2 regions of the Nocardioides sp. Soil796 genome follow, and region 1 is predicted to be linked to the other one. Evidence: predicted binding sites of a transcription regulator. Region 1 holds the regulator's gene; the other holds the start of a gene.
What was found. Region 1 encodes HrcA, which represses chaperone genes, less so after heat shock. Its sites were predicted from a motif close to TTGGCACTCGNNNNNNNCGAGTGCCAA; they were not measured.
Positions count from the first base shown of each region.

Region 2: the regulator HrcA is predicted to act here: its motif matches at 1,628-1,654, upstream of ASH02_RS19750 (FmdB family zinc ribbon protein).

Region 1 is NZ_LMSQ01000005.1:227,357-231,542, forward strand. Features, by position in the region: gene ASH02_RS03725 (MBL fold metallo-hydrolase) at 13-834, opposite strand; gene ASH02_RS03730 (hypothetical protein) at 981-1,682, opposite strand; gene hrcA (heat-inducible transcriptional repressor HrcA) at 1,832-2,854, shown strand; gene dnaJ (molecular chaperone DnaJ) at 2,892-4,067, shown strand; gene ASH02_RS03745 (16S rRNA (uracil(1498)-N(3))-methyltransferase) at 4,067-4,186, shown strand, end outside.
Region 2 is NZ_LMSQ01000019.1:541,420-545,605, forward strand. Features, by position in the region: gene ASH02_RS19745 (penicillin acylase family protein) at 1-1,156, opposite strand, end outside; gene ASH02_RS19750 (FmdB family zinc ribbon protein) at 1,215-1,580, opposite strand; gene ASH02_RS19755 (SAF domain-containing protein) at 1,715-2,380, shown strand; gene ASH02_RS19760 (large conductance mechanosensitive channel protein MscL) at 2,455-2,796, shown strand; gene ASH02_RS19765 (hypothetical protein) at 2,886-3,071, opposite strand; gene ASH02_RS19770 (LCP family protein) at 3,074-4,186, opposite strand, start outside.

The sequences.
Region 1 (4,186 bases):
ACGCTAGCCCGATCAGATCAGCGGGAGCCGCTTCGACGCGCGGGGGAGTTGCTCGTAGCCGCGAGCGACGGCGTGCCGCAGCGCCTCGTGTGGCCAGGGCCACTCGCCCTCGGCCAGCGCCTGGCTCGCGGGGATGCCGCGCCCGGCGAGGTCGCGGATCGTCTCCGCGACGACGCCGATCCCACCGCGTTGCTCGTGCACGAAGTCGAGGTCCACGACCGCCCCGTGGCCCGGTACGACGACCGTCTCGTCGGTCATCAGCGAGATGACGAGGTCCAGCGAGGTGGGCCAGTTCATGGGCCACGAGTCCTCGCCGTACGCCGGTGGCGCGGACTCCTCGAGGAGGTCGCCGGTGACCACGACGTTCACATCCGGCACGCGCACCACGATGTCGCCGGCGGTGTGGCCGCGACCGGGGTGGAGCAGCTCGACCTGTCGATCTCCCAGGTCGACCACGCGCGCGGACGAGAACGTGTCGGTGGGCACCACGACGGGGGAGGCGTCGATCTCCTCGCCCCGCTCGCCGTCGTACGCCGGCCGGTCGTCGCGGAAGCGCTCGAGTGCGGCCGCCGTCTCCTCGTGCGCATGGATCGGGAGGCCGTCGAAGAGCGAGTTGCCGAGCACGTGGTCGAAGTGCTCGTGCGTGTTGACCACGGCGACCACCTCACCGAGGCGTCGTACGGCGTCCAGGGTGCCGCGCATCTCGCGCGTCGAGGCAAGGGTGTCGACGACCACGAGGCCGGTGGTGCCACCGATCACCGTGACGTTGACGTCGAACCACTCGTGGCGCGCGACCCAGACACGATCCGCGACCTCGACCAGGGGAGTAGCCATCCGGCCAGACTAGGACGTGGCCCGCGGACGCCGTACGGCCGTGCCGCGTCACCGCAAGAATCGCCGGCTCGCACACCAACAACTGCAGGCTCGTGACACAAGAATCCACGGTTCGCGCATCAAGAATGCACGGTTCGCGGGAAGGGTCAGCAGAGGTCGCTGTGGAGGTGGGCGCTGAGCAGGCCGGCCAGCTCCTCGGGGTTGCGGGCCGGTACCGGGAAGGCGATCTCGCGCGAGTGCGAGCCGGAGGCGTCGATCCACCGGAGGCTGACGCCCGCGGGACGCAGGTCGGCCAGGGTGACGCCGGCCAGCTGGCCCAGCGGCGTGCCCGTGGCGAGGGCGACCGCCCGGAGCAGCTCGTCCTGGTGGCACTCGTTGGCATGCTGCGCGCAGCTGTGCAGGTAGCCGCGGTTCAGGCGGTGGGCCGGGTGCCGGAACTGCGAGGTCGGCACGGTGAGGTGGCGCTCGGGATGGCCGTCGCCGGTCAGGACGAGGGAGACCATCCCGATCTCGAGCGTGACCACTCGCAGTGTGTCCTCGTGGCAGCACTCGCCCTGGACCCGCAGGGTGCCGGCCAGGACGACGTGCGAGCGGACGTCGTTGTCGGGGTCGAGTCGGCCGGTGACCCGCAGCAGGGCGTTGCGGTTCTCGCCCGCAGCCCGGTCGACGGTGCAGCCGAACGGCGCGAAGAAAGTAGGCGTGCCCGCGTCGTCGTGCAGTGAGACGCCCTCGTCGAGGTCGTACTCGGCGCCCTCGACCACGAGGCTGACGCCTTCGGGGCAGGACAGGATGCTGCGGGCGTGGGCGGCCAGGCTGGCCGGGTCGGGCGACGGGCTGGTGGTGGTCATGGACTCGCTCTCTACTTGAAACTTAGGGCAGCCTAACCTAATGAACGTGGGGTGACCAGACCCTCACGGCACGGCTTCGGCGTTCGCGGGGCCTGCCGAGTAGCATTGGCACTCGTAAAGTCGGAGTGCCAGCATCGAGGAGGACGACCATGGTCGAGGACCGCCGCCTCGCCGTGCTCCGGGCGATCGTCGAGGACTACGTCTCGACCGAGGAGCCGGTCGGTTCGCGTGCCCTCGTGGAGCGGCACCAGCTCGGTGTCTCGCCGGCCACGGTCCGCAACGACATGGCCGCGCTCGAGGAGGAGGGGTTCATCACCCAGCCCCACACCAGCGCCGGCCGGGTGCCCACCGACAAGGGCTACCGCCTCTTCGTCGACCGACTCACCACGGTCAAGCCGATGAGCGCCGCCGAGCAGCGCGCGATCGCATCCTTCCTCGAGGGCGCGGTCGACCTCGACGACGTCGTGCAGCGCAGCGTGCGACTGCTGGCCCAGCTGACCCGCCAGGTCGCGGTCGTGCAGTACCCGACGCTGAGCCGCAGCACCGTGCGCCACGTCGAGATCGTCGCCCTGACCCCCAACCGCCTGCTGCTGGTGCTGATCCTGAGCACCGGTCGCGTCGAGCAGCGCGTGCTCGACCTCAACGGCGACCTCGGCGACGACGATCTCCAGAAGCTGCGCACCCTGGTCAACCGGGCTGCCATCGGCGAGGTCATCGCCGTCGCGGCCCTGGCCCTCGACGACGTCGTCGACCAGCTGCCGCCAGCCGGCCGGCCCGTGGCCACGGCCGTCGTCGCCGCGCTGGTCGAGGCGATGTCCGACCACCGCTCCGACGCTCGCGTCGCCGTCGGCGGTACGGCGAACCTGGCCCGCTTCGGCGACGGTTTCGACACCACCATCAGACCCCTTCTCGAGGCGCTCGAGGAGCACGTCGTGCTCCTGAAGCTCCTCGGTGAGGCCGGCGACGGCGACGCCGTGACCGTCCGCATCGGACACGAGGGCCCCTACCAGGAACTCGCCACCACCAGCGTGATCGCGACCGGCTACGGCCCGCAGGAGCAGGCCTTGGCCACCCTCGGCATCGTCGGTCCCACCCGCATGGACTACCCGGGCACCATGGCCAGCGTTCGCGCCGTGGCCCGCTACGTCTCGCGGATCCTCAACGAAGCGTGACCCACTCGATCATCACCACCACGAACCAGAAGGACTCATGAGCCAGGACCTCTACGAACTCCTCGGCGTGTCACGAGACGCGGATGCGGACGCCATCAAGAAGGCCTACCGACGGTTGGCCCGACAGCTGCACCCCGACGTCAACCCCGACCCCGAGACCCAGGAGAAGTTCAAGGAGGTCTCGCTGGCCTACGAGGTGCTCAGCGACCCCCAGAAGCGTGCGGCGTACGACCGCGGCGGCGACCCCTTCGGCGGCGGCATGGGCGCCGGCGGGTTCGGCCAGGGCGCCGGGTTCTCCTTCACCGACATCATGGACGCCTTCTTCGGTGGCCAGGGCCAGGCCGGCCAGGGTGGTCGTGGACCGCGACCACGGATGCGCCGCGGCCAGGATGCCCTGATCCGCCTCGAGATCGAGCTCGCCGAGGCGGCCTTCGGGGTCACCCGCGAGCTGAAGGTCGACACCGCCATCCAGTGCGAGGCCTGCCACGGCGACGGTGCCGCGCCGGGCAGCAAGCCGATCACCTGCGAGACCTGCCGCGGCGCGGGAGAGGTCGCCCACGTGCAGCGCTCGTTCCTGGGTGAGATCCGCACCCTGCGGCCCTGCGCGGCCTGCCGCGGCTTCGGCACGATCATCCCCGACCCCTGTCGCGAGTGTGCCGGCGACGGGCGCGTGCGCTCGCGCCGCAGCCTCACCGTGAAGATCCCGGCCGGGGTCGACGTCGGCACGCGTGTCCAGCTCAGCGGCCAGGGCGAGGTCGGCCCGGGCGGTGGCCCGGCCGGCGACCTGTTCGTCGAGATCCACGTCGCTCCCCATCCGACCTTCACCCGCCACGGCAACGACCTGCACTGCACGGTGACGGTGCCGATGACCGCGGCCGCGCTGGGTGCCTCCCTGACCCTGCCGACGCTCGAGGCAGACCTGGCCGGTGACGACTCCGACGTCGAGACCAGCTTCGCCCTCGAGATCCGGCCCGGCACCCAGTCCGGCGCCACCCAGACGCTCAGTGCACGCGGGGTTCCCGGCCTGCGCAACGTCGGCCGCGGTGACCTCATCGTGACCGTGGTGGTCGACACCCCGACCCGCCTGGACCCGCGCCAGGAGGAGCTGCTCCGCGAGCTCGCCGCCCTCCGTGGCGAGGAGACCCCCGACGGCAGCGTCCAGGCCACCCACAAGGGCGTCTTCGGTCGCCTCCGCGACGCCTTCAACCACTGATGTCGCTGCCCGTGCACCTGGTGGCCACCCTCGCGGGTGTGGCCGCAGGTGACGTGGTGGAGATCTCCGGCGACGAGGCCCACCACGCGGTCGCCGTACGCCGGCTCCGGGTGGGGGAG
Region 2 (4,186 bases), on a different contig from region 1:
CGTCCAGCTTCTCGAGGTAGAGGTCGGTGACGTCGGGGCCCAGGTTCGTGAAGCCCCAGGCGATGTCGGCGTTGTGGCCGATCACCACGCCGGGCACGCCGGAGAAGCTGAAGCCGGACACCTCGAACGGGCAGTCCTCGGAAACGGTGCGGCAGTGCAGCCCGACCTGGTACCAGATTCCGGGGATGCTCGTGCCCAGGTGCGGGTCGTTGGCCAGCAACGGCTTGCCGGTGCTCGAGTGCTCGCCGTCGACCACCCAGCTGTTGCTGCCGATCCCCTCACCCTTCCCGAGCAGCGCGGGCACGGCGTCCATGCCGCGTTGCGCACTCGCCACCGCGCGCACCTGTGCGGCGGTGTACGCCGGGCGGGCCGGGTTGCGGCTGCCCGGACGCGTGGCCTCCGGCTCGTAGCGCCCGCCGACGAGGGCGCCCTGCCCGACGATCGGCGCGTGCTTCTCGAAGTCGTACGGCGGGTAGAGCTCGTCGACCTGTTCGGGGGTGTGGTTGACCGAGAGGAGCACGCGCGAGATCTCGTCGTCCATGTTGCCGCGCAGGTCCCAGGCCATCGCCTTGAGCCAGGCCAGCGAGTCGACCGGGCTCCACTCCTCGAGGTGGTAGTCGAGCCCACCGGCGCGCAGGAGCGTGTATTCGAGGGAGATCTCCGACAGCGAGTGGTCCTCGAGGTAGGCGTTCACCCCGTCGGCGTACGCCTCGAGCGCGGCCCGGGTGTCGGGCTGCAACATTGCCAGCTCACGTTCGGCAACCCGGCGCCAGCCCATCGTGCGGATCGCCTTGTCCGTCTCGAGGGTGGTCTCGCCGAACATCTCCGAGAGGCGGCCGGCCGTGATGTGGCGGCGTACGTCCATCTCGTAGAAGCGGTCCTGGGCGTGCACGTAGCCCTGTGCCCGCATCAGGTCGGCCGTGGTGTCGGCGTAGATCTGCGGGATGCCGTGCTCGTCGCGGACGACCGTGACGTCACCCTCGAGGCCGGGCAGGGCGATCTCGCCGTCCATCTGGGGGAACGACTTGCGCACCAGCACGACGCCGGTGACCAGGCTGGCGACCAGTGCCAGCACGAGGCCAGCTGCGACGTACGACGCCCAGCGCGCGGCCCACGGCCACTGTCGGAAGGTCGTCCAGCCCTGCCTGAGGTTCACGCTCGGCCCACTCCCACCACGGCCCATTCCCACAGTGGCATTGTCCCCGCGGGGGTGCTCAGGAGCTGGAGGACGCGCTGGAGGTGGTACTGCTGGACGAGCTGCTCGAACTGCTGGAGCTGCCCGAGTCCTTGGCGGACGAGCTGCCGGAGTCGCTGCTGCTGCTCGAGCTGCCCGACTCCTTGCTGCCAGAGTCCTTGCCGCCCGACTCCTTGCCGCCCGAGGACGGCAGCGACGAGCTCGACCCGCTTCGCGAGTCGGTGCGGTAGAAGCCGGAGCCCTTGAAGACCACGCCCACTGCGTTGAACACCTTGCGCAGGCGGCCTTCGCAGACCGGGCAGACGGTGAGCGCGTCGTCGCTGAACTTCTGGACCTGCTCGAAGGCGTGGTCGCACTCGGTGCAGGCGTACTGATAGGTGGGCACGGGCTGGAAATCCTCCGGGAGAGCAGTGTGATCGGCTGGCACGCGGGCTGGCACTCGGCCGGGCCGACTGCCAATGGTACGACACCTGTGGAGAACCGATCCACGCTCGTCCGCGGCGACCTAGCCTCGCTGCCATGGCCAGCACACGCTCAGCTCCGTCCAGCCCCGACCTCCGCCGCCGCCTCGGCGACCTGCGCCACGGCATGCGCCGGGCCGTCCTGGCCCGACGCCGCCTGCTCTGTGCCGTCTGTGTGGCCGGGGCGGTGTTCGCCGGTGTCCGCACGATGGCGCCGAGTCCCCCACCCACGGTCACGGTCACCGTCGCTGCGCGCGACCTGCCGGCCGGTGCCACCCTGTCCGCGGCCGACCTCACCACCGTCGACCTCCCTGCCGACTCCGCGCCCGACCGGGTCGCCAGCGCGTCGTACGCCGTGGGGCGCACGACCGCCGGTCCGGTGCGTCGCGGGGAGCCGGTCACCGACGTGCGCCTGGTCGGCGCCGGCCTGCTCGACGGCTACCCCGGCATGGTCGCCGTGCCGGTGCGGGTGCCCGACGACGGGGCGGTCGCGCTGCTGCGTGTCGGTGACCGCATCGACCTGCTGGCCACCGACCAACGCACGGGTGACACCGAGCGCGTCGGTGACGACGTGGCGGTGATCGCGCTGCCCGAGGAGGGTGTGCGGAGTGCCCGGATCGGCACATCCGGTCGCCTGGTGGTCGTCGCCACGTCGACCAGCATGTCCGAAATTGTCGCTTCTGCTGCGGCGACGCGTTATCTCTCCGCCACGATTTCACGCTAGCGTGTTGCGCTGTCTAGTCCCCATATTGGGATTCCGGCGCCCTCGGGAGTCCGGATCAAGAAGGAGAAATATCAATGGATGGGTTCAAGAACTTCCTACTCCGCGGGAACCTCGTCGAGATCGCCACCGGTCTGATCATGGCCCTGGCGTTCGCTGACGTCGTCAGCACGTTCACCAACTGGCTGACCAGCCTCCTCCCGGAGAGCGCCGAGGACGTCTTCAGCAACGAGCTGAACTCGTTCGGCGCCTTCCTCAACGCCGTCATCGCCTTCATCATCATGGGTGCCGTCGTCTACTTCTTCGTCGTGGTGCCCTACACGAAGGCCAAGGAGCGCTTCTTCCCGGGCGAGGCCGCAGGCCCCTCCGAGGTCGACCTGCTCACGCAGATCCGCGACCAGCTCGCCACCAAGGCCTGAGTTCCCTTCACGCCTGAGCCAACGAGGCCCGACCCCTGGGAGGGGGTCGGGCCTCGTTGCCATTTCACGTCCCTCGAGATCGAACGCGGTCAGCCGTGGTGGGGAGGCACCTGGCTGCGGTACCAGTCGTCGGGCTTGCCGGACGAGTCCGCCCCGCGCTCGTCGCCGGTGGTCTCGGGCAGCACGTCACCGAAGATCGCGGCCAGGCGCTTGCGGCGCTGCCAGGCGGTCTCCGGTTCGGGAGTCTCCTCCTCGGGTGGGTCCTGGGTCGCCATGATCAGGCGCAGAGGCCGTTGGCCTCGGCGGCCTCGGCCGCGTCGGTCTCCGCCTCGGTGGGCTCGGTCGCCTCGTCGGAGGGATCCGCGGACGGCGACTCGCTGGAGTCGGGGTCGGGCGTCGCGGTGGAGCCCGGGCGCCGCGCGGCGGTGATCACGTCGGAGCTGAGCCGCTTGCTCAGCGGCTCGTCGAACTTCATCTTCTTCCAGAGCAGGTTCGCGTCCTCGGCCCAGACCAGGCGGTTCGGGTCGGGCTCGTAGAAGTCCCACGGCACGGTGATGAACTTGATGTTGTCGGTGCCGATGTTCTGGAACTGCTCGGCCAGGTTCTTGATCTTCACGACCGAACCGAGCCGCTGGTCGAGGGTGAGCGACTTGGTGGCCGCGTCGAGGAAGCTGAACAGGCGGTCAGGCCGGCCGAGGACGCCCTTGGAGCTGACCTTGTTCACCATCGCCGCGATGAAGGCCTGCTGGCGCTTCATCCGGCCGATGTCGCCGTTGTTGGAGATGTTGTGGCGGACGCGCACGTAGTTGAGCGCCTCCTGGCCCTCCAGCTCGCGGGTTCCGGCCTTGAGGTGGATGTTGCCGACGTCGTCGTCGACGTCCTCGGGAATGCAGACCTCGACGCCGTCGATGGCATCGACCATGTCCTTGAAGCCGTTGAAGTCGACGACGACGAAGTGGTCGATGCGCACTCCGGAGAGCTGCTCGAACTGGCGGATCGCACACGCCGGGCCGCCGTACGCGAACGCGGCGTTCCACATGTCGAAGCCCCCGGGGATCTCCTCCATGTCGTCGTCGTAGCAGGTCGGTCGCTCGACCATGGCGTCGCGCGGGAGGCTCACGCCGTACGCGAACTTCCGGTCGGCGGAGAGGTGCAGCACCATCGTGGTGTCCGAGCGCTGGCCACCACCGGTGAGGCCGTCGATGTTGTTGCCCGAGCCTTCACGGGAGTCGGACCCCATGACCATGATGTTCAAAGGCTTGCCGGACTTCTGCAGGTCAGCCTGGTCGGGTCGATCGTCGCCGAGCTGCTTGTCGACGTTGAGCACGTTGAGGTTCTCGTTGAGGTGCCGGTAGGTGTAGACCGCGAAGAGCCCGAACCCGAGGGTGAG